4 regions of the Nitrincola nitratireducens genome follow, and region 1 is predicted to be linked to each of the others. Evidence: predicted binding sites of a transcription regulator. Region 1 holds the regulator's gene; each other region holds the start of a gene.
What was found. Region 1 encodes sigma-54, which starts transcription at its own class of promoters, with help from an activator protein. Its sites were predicted from a motif close to TGGCACNNNNNTTGCTNT; they were not measured.

Region 2: flgF (flagellar basal-body rod protein FlgF) is a predicted target of sigma-54. The motif match lies at 2,052-2,069, and genes of this name have one in related genera.
Region 3: ureA (urease subunit gamma) is a predicted target of sigma-54. The motif match lies at 1,061-1,078, and genes of this name have one in related genera.
Region 4: D791_RS16700 (circularly permuted type 2 ATP-grasp protein) is a predicted target of sigma-54. The motif match lies at 1,282-1,299, and genes of this name have one in related genera.

What each region holds. Positions count from the first base shown of each region.
Region 1 covers NZ_AONB01000001.1:57,871-61,060, forward strand. Annotated here, with positions in the region: gene rapZ (RNase adapter RapZ) at 1-318, opposite strand, end outside; gene D791_RS00270 (PTS sugar transporter subunit IIA) at 315-782, opposite strand; gene hpf (ribosome hibernation promoting factor) at 802-1,092, opposite strand; gene D791_RS00280 (RNA polymerase factor sigma-54) at 1,144-2,643, opposite strand; gene lptB (LPS export ABC transporter ATP-binding protein) at 2,685-3,190, opposite strand, start outside.
Region 2 covers NZ_AONB01000023.1:36,453-39,642, reverse strand. Annotated here, with positions in the region: partial or broken gene D791_RS16090 (flagellar basal body L-ring protein FlgH) at 1-245, opposite strand, end outside; gene flgG (flagellar basal-body rod protein FlgG) at 440-1,225, opposite strand; gene flgF (flagellar basal-body rod protein FlgF) at 1,244-1,987, opposite strand; gene D791_RS16075 (flagellar hook-basal body complex protein) at 2,155-3,190, opposite strand, start outside.
Region 3 covers NZ_AONB01000009.1:112,374-115,563, forward strand. Annotated here, with positions in the region: gene trpB (tryptophan synthase subunit beta) at 1-886, shown strand, start outside; gene ureA (urease subunit gamma) at 1,156-1,458, shown strand; gene D791_RS09760 (urease subunit beta) at 1,469-1,774, shown strand; gene ureC (urease subunit alpha) at 1,792-3,190, shown strand, end outside.
Region 4 covers NZ_AONB01000025.1:24,754-27,943, forward strand. Annotated here, with positions in the region: gene D791_RS16700 (circularly permuted type 2 ATP-grasp protein) at 1-1,242, opposite strand, end outside; partial or broken gene D791_RS16705 (transglutaminase family protein) at 1,575-3,190, shown strand, end outside.

The DNA of each region.
Region 1 (3,190 bases):
ACGACGGGTAGCGCTAAAACGCTTCAGTAAGGTCGTTTCGGATGCATCTAAGTAAATGATCTCATAGACAAGATCGTCCATCCCGGCAAGTGTGTTGAGCACTGTGGGAACTTGTGAAAGATTGCTGATCAAATTACGTGCATCAATGCTGACGGAAAGCTTATCGGGGCGATCCGGTGCAATGAGCATTTGTTGAATGAGCTCGGGCAGCAAAAGTGCTGGAAGGTTATCAATGCAATAGAAACCAATGTCTTCCAGTGCTTGAAGTGCTGTACTTTTTCCGGAGCCCGAACGCCCACTCAGAATGACTAACTTCACTCAGTCGACTCCCCAAGTGACTGAATAACATTCTGAAAGAGGGTTTGTTTGTCTTCACTGCTTCTCAGCAATTCACGCACGTTGGATTGGCTGAACAATTCCGCTAAAGTTGCCAAGGTTTGTAAGTGTTCGCTGGCAGCATCTTCCGGAACCAGTAAGCAGCAAATAATATCAACGGGTCGGTTATCGATGGCGTCGAAATCGACAGCTGATTGGAGGGTCATGAGCAGTGCTAAGGCCTCTGTGCAACCTGCCAAGCGACAGTGTGGAATAGCCACACCGTCGCCGATGCCAGTGCTACCGAGACGCTCTCTGTTTAAAAGACCGCTGAAGATGTCTTCAGCATCTAATCCGCTTGCTTGCTCAGCTAGGGTTTGGCTGGCAAGTTCAAGAACCCTTTTTTTGCTGATGGCGTCAATATGACAAAGGGTTCTTGATTCGGTCAGTAGCTCGGAAATAGGCATGATAATTACTAAATCGTCTTTATTTATGGGATTTCATTTTTTCTTTATGCTTAATAACTTGTCGGTCAAGTTTATCGACCAAAGCATCAATCGCCGCATACATATCTTCATTTTCGGACTGCGCAAACACTTCACCACCGGCGAGGTGCATTGTAGCTTCCGCTTTCTGGCGTTGTTTTTCAATACTCAGTGTGACTTGAACATTGGTAATGTTATCAAAATGACGTTCAAGACGCTCAAATTTAGTGTGAACGTAGTCATTTAGGGATTCAGTCAATTCTACATGGTGGCCAGTAATATTGATCTGCATGGGTTGTCTCCTTGGTAAGGGTACGAAATGGCTCGTACCTATCTATTATAATTAAAGCAGACGCTTACGCTCATTAGAAGGTGGAATACCTAAAGCTTCACGATATTTTGCTACGGTTCGACGGGCAACATTGATACCTTGCTCCATTAAGAGTTGTGCAATTTTATTATCGCTTAAAGGCTTGGCGGTATTCTCACTTGTAACAAGCTTTTTAATCAGAGCTCGGATAGCTGTTGAAGATGCGCCTTCTCCATCAGCCGTGTTCACCTGGCTTGAGAAAAAATATTTCAATTCAAAAATACCTCGAGGAGTATGAATGAATTTTTGAGTGGTGACACGTGAAATGGTGGATTCATGCATAGAGACGGCCTCAGCAATATCATGAAGGACCATCGGTTTCATGCCCTCTTCACCCATTTCTAAGAAGTCTTTTTGGCGCTCGACGATTTCTGTTGCGACTTTTAATAAGGTCTCGTTTCGACTCATTAGGCTCTTTAGAAACCAGCGAGCTTCTTGTAGGTGGTTTTTCAAATAGGTGTTGTCAGCACTGTTGTCGGCTCGTCGAATTAAATCGGCATATTGTGTATTAATCTGAAGCTTCGGTGATGTCTCTGGGCTTAGCGAGACAATCCATTGATCTTGGACTTTGCGAACGACAACATCAGGTATGACATATTCAGATTGACTGGAAGCAATGCTGGCACCGGGCTTTGGATTGAGTGACTGAATGATCTCGATGACCGACGACAAGTCTTCTTCGTTCAAGCGCAGCTTGCGCATTAGCGCTTTGTAGTCATGATTCCCTAAGAGTTGGAGATGTTCATTCGCTAACTTTAAAGCCGTTTCTCTCCAAGGCAGAGTGTCTGGTAATTGTTTAATCTGAATGCTTAAACACTCGCTCAAATCACGTGCCGCAACGCCAGGGGGGTCAAATTGTTGAACCCTGTGTAACACGGCGATGACTTCATCAAGGTCAATATCACTGAAGATATCGGGGAATTGAGCAACGAATTGCTCCATGAGTTCATCAACACTAACCTGCAGATATCCATCAGGGTCAATGGCCTCAATTATCGCTTCAGCAATCAGGCGATCCGCATCGGACATAGGTGTTAAATTTAACTGCCAATTTAAATGATCAAGCAGCGTGTCTTCACGAGAGTCGTTTTCATTGTCGGCCCATTCGCTGTCAGAACTGCTCCCTGAACTTTGATGCTGAAAGGTATCTTCCCAGCTGCTGTCTGTGGGGAGGTCTTCAGGTATTTGATCGTTCCAATCGTGCTCAGCTTCCGCTTCATGCTCAACCACCTCTTCACGGTCATTTGAGGAGGGTTCTGTGCTCAGCTCTCGTTGGTTGTCCGAACTTAAATGGACTGGGATATCCGTATCCGTATCATCTTCGCTGATTTCAAGCAGCGGATTGCTTTCCAGCGCTTGTTGTATCTCTTGTTGTAGGTCCAACGTCGATAATTGCAATAAGCGAATAGCCTGCTGCAATTGCGGCGTCATGGTGAGGTGCTGGCCGATTTTTAAATGTAAGGCTTGCTTCATATGCCAGATATATCACTCAGTTGAAGGATACGGATTAATGTTTAGAGCCTGAACTGCTCGCCAAGATAGGCTTGTCGAACCTGTTCATTTGCCATTATGTCAGATGGGTGGCCTTCTGCAAGGATATGACCTTCCGAAACAATGTATGCTCGTTCACATATATCAAGTGTTTCACGGACATTGTGGTCCGTGATTAACACGCCGATATTTTTAGATTGTAGATGCTTGATCGTTTGCTTTATATCGCTAACCGATATTGGATCAACACCCGCAAAGGGTTCATCAAGCAAAATAAACGCAGGTTCGGTTGCCAACGCTCGCGCGATTTCAACACGTCGACGCTCTCCACCAGATAGGGACATGCCTAAACTGTCACGTATATGCGTAATACTAAACTCTTCTAGCAAGCTTTCAAGCATTGCCTTGCGCTGAGATGAGTTAAGATCTTTTCGCGTTTGTAAAACAGCCAAGATGTTTTCAGCAACCGATAGTTTCCTGAATACGGAGGCTTCTTGTGGCAAGTAGCCCAAGCCAAGGCGTGCGCGCC
Region 2 (3,190 bases), on a different contig from region 1:
CTGAGGCGGTTACTCATGTCTGAGGAGGAGTCACCATCAAACGCACTGCTTCCACCAATTCCCGCCGACAAGGGACGACCAAATACCGACAAAGGTTCCCCCATTATAGTGGGGGCCGCTACGTTCACATTTGTACTTTTATCCAAGGACGTACTGGAGCTTTTAGACGACTGAGTCCGCTCAGTTAAATCGATGGTCAAAATATCGCCGACTCTATGAGCCCGACCATCACCATACAGGTTCATGCTTGTAGAAGGATTGTAAATCGCACCATTGATCGGCTTTGGCGTTTCCAATGACGCCATGGGAATGGGTGCGTAGAATGGATTATCTGGCTTTGGAGCTTTTGTCACGCAGCCAGACATCATCCAAGCGGCTGATACGACCAAACCCAATCGTGTTAAATGTTTCATTATCGCCCTCCTCAAGTCACTCAACCTTAAAGCTGCTGAGTTGCAAACGATAGCATCTGATCTGCCGTCGAAATTACTTTTGAGTTAATCTCATAGGCACGTTGAGTGGTAATCATATTGACCAACTCCTCAACCGCATTGACGTTTGAACCTTCAAGCATGCCTTGTTTAATAATGCCTGCGCCATCCTCTCCGGCCACCAGAACGTTCGCAGGGCCACTGGCCGCCGTTTCTTGGAACAGGTTTTGACCCACCGCCAACAGCCCTTCCGGGTTCACGAAGTCGGCGAGTGTAATCTGGCCAATGTTTTGTGCTGCAATGTCTCCAGCAACAACTACGGTTACCTGACCATCAACGCCTACACTGAAACTGACCACTTCACCGGGAAGCTCAATCGCAGGTTCAAGCGCATAGCCTTCAGCCGTGACCACCTGATTGTCAGCATTTAAATGGAATTGACCATTGCGGGTGTAGGCAATGTCACCATTGGGCTGGACGACTTGGAAAAATCCACGACCATTGATGGCCAAGTCAAAGGTACGATCGGTAATCTGCAAATCACCCGTTTCGAACATTTTTTGCGTACTAACTGTCCGCACACCATGGCCTAGCTGCAATCCAGAAGGAAGCTGGGCATCATTGGCATTCTGAGCCCCTGGCTGACGGCGGACTTGATAAAGCAAATCCTCAAAAACGGCGCGATCTTTTTTAAAGCCCACCGTACTGACGTTCGCTAAGTTATTCGAAATCACGCGAAGGTTGGTGTCTTGTGCACTCAAACCGGTTTTAGCTACATGAAGCGCGCCGTGCATAACTGTATACTCCTAAAATTAGCTCATTTGCAGCAAGCGAGCCGAAGCGCTTGAGTTTTCTTCTGCAGTTTTCATCATCTTAATTTGAATTTCGTACTGTCGAGATAAACTGATGATGGACGTCATTTCTTCGATGGCATTCACATTACTGGTCTCGAGATAGCCAGAGCGCATTTGCAAATCCAGAGCTGGTGCGATCGGGACACGATCATCGGTTCTCATCAAGCCATCTGGCCCTTTAAACGAATTGGCAGGATCTAAACGGACCATTTTAATTACATCGACCAAAGCCAACTCGGCTGCATTATCGCCAAGTGGCCGGATGGTAATTGAGCCATCATTGGCAATATCGATGCTTTGGTAATCAGGAATGAAAATTGGAATACCGCCATTACCAATAATCGGCAAACCATTGCCCGTCACTAATTGATTGGCGGCATTGATCTGCAGAGCACCCGCGCGGGTGTAAGCTTCATTACCATCCGGCCCTTGGACGGCTAACCATCCCTCACCCATAATGGCAATATCGAGTGCACGTCCTGTTTGCTGCAAGGTTCCTGATTCCCGGTTGGTGCCGGGTGTTTCGGCCATCGCATAGACACGTGACGTGTGGCCATCGCCAAACACACGCATTGATCGGGCTTGCTCAAAATCTTGCTTAAACCCAGTCGTGGTAACGTTTGCAAGGTTATTAGACCGAATCTGTTGCGCGTTCATGTTTTCTCGCGCCCCCGTCATGGCCAAAAACAGCACCTTATCCATCGTCTACTCCTATTCAGCTGACAAGCGGTTAAGTCTTGCCGCTTTTGTATTCTCTAAGCATGTATAAGCAAGGGTCGTGCCACAGAAGACACGCAGACTAAGTTTCAGCAAAAAAAAAGCCTCCACCGATAGAGGTAGAGGCTTTTTTCTTGAACCCAGATAGATTATTAGATGTTCAAAATATTCTGAGTAATGTTATTAACCGTTTCTAACGTTTTAGAGCTTGCTTGGAAGTTACGCTGCGCCTGGATCAAGTTCACAAGCTCAGTGGACAAATCCACATTCGATTGCTCCAACGCCGCCGAGCGCAAGGTTCCGTTCAAGCCCGTTCCGGGGGCGTTCAGAATCGGATTACCTGACTGCAAGGATGCAATCCACTCTGTATTACCGACTGGTTGGAGCCCGTCTTGGTTCTCAAAGGTGGCGAAAGCAACAATACCTAAACGCTGCTCTTGACCATTACTGAAAGACGCAATCATTTCACCGGTAGGGGCAAATGTCACACCAATTAAGTCACCCTTCGCATAGCCATTTTGCTGCTGCGATTTCACGATAGACGCCGAAGCAAATTGGGTCGTGTTATCTAGACGCATATCAATGACCGTCGTTTCAGAAGCAGGATCAGCACCTTTGATTTGAATACTCGGTGCACGCCCTCCAGCCGGGAATTGCTCACCATTGACTTCGGTCAGCAAACCGTTAGAGGGATTGAACTTAATCAGAATTTGGCCTGGTTCTGTATCGACACCAGCACCCGGAACTTGGGGTTTACCTATATCCAATAATTCGACATTATTAAGATACGCATACATACGGTAGTAGCCACGATAGTCGTTATCACCCTCAACGATGTTGCTGGTTTCTATTTGACTGTCGGTTACTGCAGTTGTAATAAGGTTATCGCCAAACTGTAAACCAGCACCTGCAGGCGGATCGGTCAATGTTAAACGCGGTTTATAGACAGGTGAAGCATTATCCAAATTGCCGACATCCGCTTTAAACTTAAGCGTCACGGTTGGCACAGCCCCAAGTGTATTGATTTCAACTGACTCAATCTCGGGATTGCGATCTAAAATTTGTGCTTCACGATTTTTAATCGCCTGAGCAATTTGCTCTGCTGTATTGGAGGCAGCAATTGGAATAGTCACACCTGCTAACAAAATATTCCCGGTTGTACCGATTGCTGTGGTTTTATTGCCATCA
Region 3 (3,190 bases), on a different contig from region 1:
GAAATACATGGGTAAAACCAAAGTGATTGCCGAAACCGGTGCAGGACAACATGGCGTTGCTTTGGCAACAGCCTGTGCATTGGTGGGTATTCCCTGCGAAATTCACATGGGACAGGTCGATATTGAAAAAGAACACCCCAACGTTGTGAAAATGAAAATCCTAGGCTGTACGCTGATCCCTGTGACACGCGGAACCGCGACCTTAAAGGATGCAGTCGACAGCGCCTTTGAAGAATACTTAAAAGACCCACAAAACTACATCTACGCCATTGGTTCTGTTGTTGGTCCTCACCCCTTCCCAAAAATGGTGCGTGACTTCCAATCCGTCATAGGTGAAGAAGCAAGAGAGCAGTTCCTCAGCCGCTTTGGCAAGTTGCCTGACTATCTGACCGCATGTGTTGGCGGCGGGTGTAATTCGATTGGCCTCTTTACTGCGTTTTTGAACGATGAAGATGTTCAAATGGTTGGGGTTGAACCTGCAGGAAAAGGACTGGATACAGATCAACATTCGGCGACCCTAACGCTTGGTAAACCAGGACAAATTCACGGTATGAAGTGCTACGTCTTAGAAACTGAAGACGGCGAGCCGATGCCCGTTCATTCCATTGCCTCTGGGTTAGACTACCCTGGCGTTGGCCCCCAACACTCCTATTTAAAAGACCTAGGCCGTGTGCAGTATGCCACAGCAACGGACCAAGAGTGTTTAGATGCCTATATGATGCTGTCTCGTGTAGAAGGCATTATCCCAGCGCTTGAAAGCTCTCATGCGGTTGCTTGGGCGATTCGTACTGCGCCGACCTTAAGTAAAGACAAAACCATTTTGATCAATATTTCCGGGCGTGGCGACAAAGATGCCGATTATGTTGCCGAGTTGTTAAAGCTTTAAGTTATCAACACCCTATGTGGATTGCTTTGCTGTAAAGTAATTCACATGAGCGCCCTCTCATTGGCAAAGAAACACCGCACCAAAATCTATCAAGAACATTTTTAAATGCATGATTTTGGTGCAATTTTCGCACCGAAAAAGAGCAGAAAGAGCCTGATGCGCCGTCATGGGTCATGGCACGCTCTTTGCTAAATCAAAGGCATACTTAAGCAAGTCTTTTTGACTCGTTGATTAATCGTCCGATGCCGGACCTCAACCGAGACTAGGTTATGGAATTAACACCCCGCGAGAAAGACAAACTTTTACTTTTCACCGCGGCTTTAGTGGCCGAACGTCGCAAAGCACGCGGAGTAAAACTCAACTATCCTGAGTCTATCGCTTACATCAGTGCCGCAATTATGGAGGGTGCCAGAGACGGACGCACAGTTGCTGAACTGATGGATTACGGCCGTACCCTGCTAACTCGCGAAGATGTAATGGACGGGATCGCCGAGATGATTCCTGAAGTTCAGATTGAAGCGACCTTTCCGGATGGGACCAAGCTCGTCACTATCCATGATCCTATTGTCTGAGGAGTAGCACATGATTCCGGGTGAAATGAAAGTCCTGCCTGGTGACATTGAGTTGAATGTTGGCCGCGAAACCCTGAGCGTAAGCGTTGCAAATACAGGCGATCGTCCCATACAACTGGGGTCTCATTATCATTTTTATGAAGCCAATGATGCCTTGCAATTTGATCGCGAAAAGACACGAGGCTTTCGCTTGAATATCGCCGCTGGCACAGCGGTGCGTTTTGAGCCAGGGCAAAGTCGCACCGTCGAACTGGTTGCCTATGCAGGTGAGCGCAAGGTGTATGGATTTCAAGGCAAAATCATGGGCAGTCTATAAGACAACGGGAGGCTTCAATGGCAAGTATTTCACGACAAGCCTATGCGGAAATGTTTGGTCCCACAACGGGGGACAAGTTACGTCTAGCGGATAGCGAGCTTTGGCTGGAAGTTGAAAAAGACTTCACCATCTATGGTGACGAAGTCAAATTTGGTGGCGGAAAAGTCATTCGCGATGGCATGGGACAAGCGCAATCGGTGTCTGAATTTACCGTCGATCTTGTCATTACAAATGCGTTGATTATCGATCATTGGGGCATCGTCAAAGCCGACGTCGGGATCAAGAATGGACGCATTCAAGCCATCGGCAAAGCAGGCAATCCCGATACCCAACCCGGCGTCGATATTGTCGTTGGCCCTGGCACCGAGGTAATCGCAGGAGAAGGCCAAATACTCACCGCTGGCGGCATTGATGCCCATATTCATTTTATCTGCCCACAACAGGTTGACGAAGCCCTTTGCTCAGGCGTCACCACCATGATTGGTGGCGGCACGGGCCCTGCAACGGGAACCAACGCCACCACCTGTACATCAGGGCCTTGGAACATATATCGCATGCTGGAGGCAGGTGACAGCTTACCCATCAACCTCGGCTTTTTAGGCAAGGGCAATGCAAGCTTACCTGAAGCGCTGCGCGAGCAAATTCAAGCGGGCGCAATGGGATTAAAGCTCCATGAAGACTGGGGCACAACCCCGGCAGCCATCAATTGCTGCTTAAGTGTGGCGGATGAGATGGATATACAAGTGGCCATCCATACCGACACGCTGAATGAGTCTGGCTTTGTTGAATCCACCCTGGCCGCGATCAATGGCCGTGTGATTCACACCTACCACACCGAAGGTGCTGGCGGTGGCCATGCGCCCGATATTATTAAAGCCTGCGGTGAGTCGAATGTTCTGCCCTCTTCGACCAACCCCACGCGTCCCTATACGATTAATACGGTCGATGAGCATTTGGATATGTTGATGGTCTGCCACCATCTTGATCCGGCCATCGCCGAAGATGTTGCCTTCGCCGAGTCACGTATTCGCCGTGAAACCATCGCATCTGAAGACATTCTGCATGATTTGGGTGCTTTTTCGATGATTTCATCCGACTCTCAAGCCATGGGGCGCGTGGGTGAAGTGATTACTCGGACTTGGCAGACTGCACACAAGATGCGTGTGCAACGCGGTCCTCTTCCAGAAGACTCCGAGCAAAACGACAATTTCAGAATCAAACGCTACATCGCCAAATACACCATTAATCCTGCAATTGCACATGGTATCAGCCATGAGGTGGGCTCGATTGAGGTGGGTAAACTCGCAGATTTGGTGTTGTGGAAGCCTGCTTTTTTTGCCACAAAGCCCAGCCTTATCATCAAAGGTGGATTGATTTCGATGGCACCGATGGGCGATCCAAATGCTTCGATTCCCA
Region 4 (3,190 bases), on a different contig from region 1:
AGGCTGCGCCATATAATTACGCGGATTGGCATTAATTAAGTCAGCGAACACTTTTCGCTCTTTTTTAGTGGAGTGAGGACCAATCAACATGCCATAACCACCCGACTCATTCGCAGGTTTTACAACTAGCTTGTCGAGATTATCCAACACATACTTGCGATCATCTTCGAACATACACAGATAGCTCGGCACATTCGGCAAGAGAGGCTCTTGATCGAGATAGTAGCGTATAATCTCAGGAACAAAGGCATACACGACCTTATCATCTGCAACCCCCGCTCCTGGCGCATTGGCTAAAGCCACTTTACCACTGCGCCACGCCCGCATCAGGCCCGGAACACCTAACATTGAATCAGGATTAAAGGCTTCAGGGTCTAAGAACATGTCGTCAATACGGCGATAAATGACGTCAACTCGTTGCAAACCGTCCACGGTACGCATGTACACGCAGTCGTCTTCACCTACCACCAAGTCGCTGCCTTCAACCAACTCCACTCCCATTTGTTGAGCTAAATATGAATGCTCAAAATACGCGGAGTTATAGATACCCGGGGTTAGAACGACGATTTGTGGATCATCTCCAGGTCTTGGCGACATAGAGGCTAGCATGTCATATAGCTGATCGGTGTAATCATCAACCGGTTGTATCCGCCCAGTTGCAAATAACTCAGGCAATACACGCTTGGTGACGTTGCGATTTTCAAGCATGTACGACACGCCCGACGGTACTCGTAAATTATCTTCTAAGACGTAGAGCGTTCCATCCTTGTCTCTGACTAAATCAGAGCCACAAATGTGTGCCCAAACACGGTGCGGTGGTGTAATCCCCACACACTGGGGTCGGAAGTTAACGGACTGCGCTAGCACTTCTGCTGGAAACACACCATCTTTGACAATTTTCTGATCATGATAGAGATCGTCAATGAACATATTGAGTGCCTGCACACGCTGCTTTAATCCTGCAGAGGTTCGTTGCCACTCGTCTAGAGGAATGATTCTTGGAACAATATCAAAAGGCCAAGCGCGATCAATCATGCTGCCTTCGGTGTACACCGTAAAGGTGATCCCCATCATTTGAATTGCAACATCAACCGCCGTTTTATGATCGGCTAATTCACGTGCATCCAACTGTGCTAAATACTCACACAACATCCGAGAAACATCTCGCGGTTGCCCAGGCCCTGCAAGTAGCTCATCGTAAAAGCCATTACACGCGTAATTTTGCCAGTTTACTTTACTCATGGCATGCATTCCGTTCTATTTGTAGATGTTACAAGAATATTAGCAATTGCCATACCAACCGTTATTTTGTTGATATGGATATGCGTTTTTTCGCTACCGCTTGTATTTGTGCACCATAATGCTCATCAAAAAACCCAGCATAAGCACCAAAACAGTGCAGAAATATATCTAAACCTATGTGTCGTTGTTTTTAGACTATAGTTCGTGTGAGCCTATTTTTTCTACCTTTATTCAGAATTCACTATGAATTACATAAATAGGCAGTATAAGTGGCATATCAATTGCTGTTCGTTCACTATACTTACTTAACGATCATTGACCGGATTAAGACGATGACCATACGTGTTGCACTGAAGCACTCTACCCGTTACGACTTCGACAGACCCGTCAACCTTTCGCCTCACTTGGTGCGCCTCAGACCGGCCCCGCACAGTCGTACTCCGATTGATGCCTATTCACTCAAAGTCTCAGGTGGTGAATACTTTATAAATTGGCAGCAAGATCCCTTTGGAAACCACCTCGCTCGATTGGTGTTTCCAGAGAAGGTGACGCATTTGCATGTCGATGTTGAGCTAATCGCCCCTATGACGGTTATCAACCCCTTCGACTTTTTTATTGAAGACTATGCGCAAGCGTTTCCGTTTAAGTACCTGACGGATTAAAAAAAGAGCTGATACCTTATTTAGAAATCACTGAGTCCGGTCCATTACTCACCCAGTGGCTAAGTGAAGTCGCCGATAAACCTACCCCTATGGTTGATTTTCTTGTCGCGATTAATCAGCGTTTAGAGCAAGACATCGACTATTTGATTCGTATGGAGCCTGGCGTACAAACGGCCGAAGAAACCTTAACGAAAGCTCAGGGGTCGTGTCGAGATTCAGCGTGGCTCATGGTGCAAATCTTACGGCACCTTGGTTTAGCGGCGCGCTTTGTGTCTGGCTATCTCATCCAGCTTACAGCAGATGTCAAAGCTCTGGATGGCCCTTCAGGTACAGAGGTTGACTTTACCGATTTGCATGCTTGGACAGAAGTCTTCATTCCAGGAGCTGGCTGGGTTGGTCTAGACCCAACATCGGGACTTTTTGCAGGCGAAGGCCACATTCCTTTGGCTGCAACACCCGAGCCCTCCAGTGCGGCCCCTATTACCGGACTCTCGGACAAGTGTGAGGTTGAATTTGACTTTGAAATGAGCGTCACCCGAGTCCATGAAGACCCACGTGTTACCAAGCCTTACACTGACGAGCAGTGGTCTAAGATCGAGGCGCTGGGTGACTATGTCGACGAACGGATTGAAGCCAACGATTTGCGTCTAACAATGGGGGGTGAGCCGACGTTTGTATCGATTGACGACATGGATGCACCTGAATGGAACACCGAAGCACAAGGCCCCAACAAGCGCCGCCTTGCAGAAGGGCTTTTAAAGCGCCTAAGACCGCATTTTGCACCTGGTAGTCTCATCCATTATCAGCAAGGAAAATGGTATCCAGGCGAACCCCTACCCAGATGGGCCTTAGCCTGCTACTGGCGCAAAGACGGTCTTCCTGTTTGGAAAAATGACAGCCTACTGGCCGACATGTATAAAGACTATTCAGTCACGCCTGACATTGCCAAGAGTTTTACAACCCGCTTGGCCAAGCGTATCGGAGTGGCCGAGAAGTGGATCATTCCCTGCTTTGAAGATGCCTACTACTACTTGTGGCTGGAACGTCAGCAGCCCGTTGATATTGACCTTCGTAAAGAAGACCTTAAAGACGATGAAAACCGTGCACGACTGGCGCGTTTATTAGAGCGTGGTTTGGATGAAATCACAGGTTTCACTCTGCCCCTGAATCGCAGCCCAAGTACTCTTAAGTGGCAATCAGGCCCTTGGCCTATTCGACGTGAGTCGCTCTACCTGATTCCTGGGGATTCGCCTATGGGTCTCAGACTTCCATTATCAGCGCTGCCT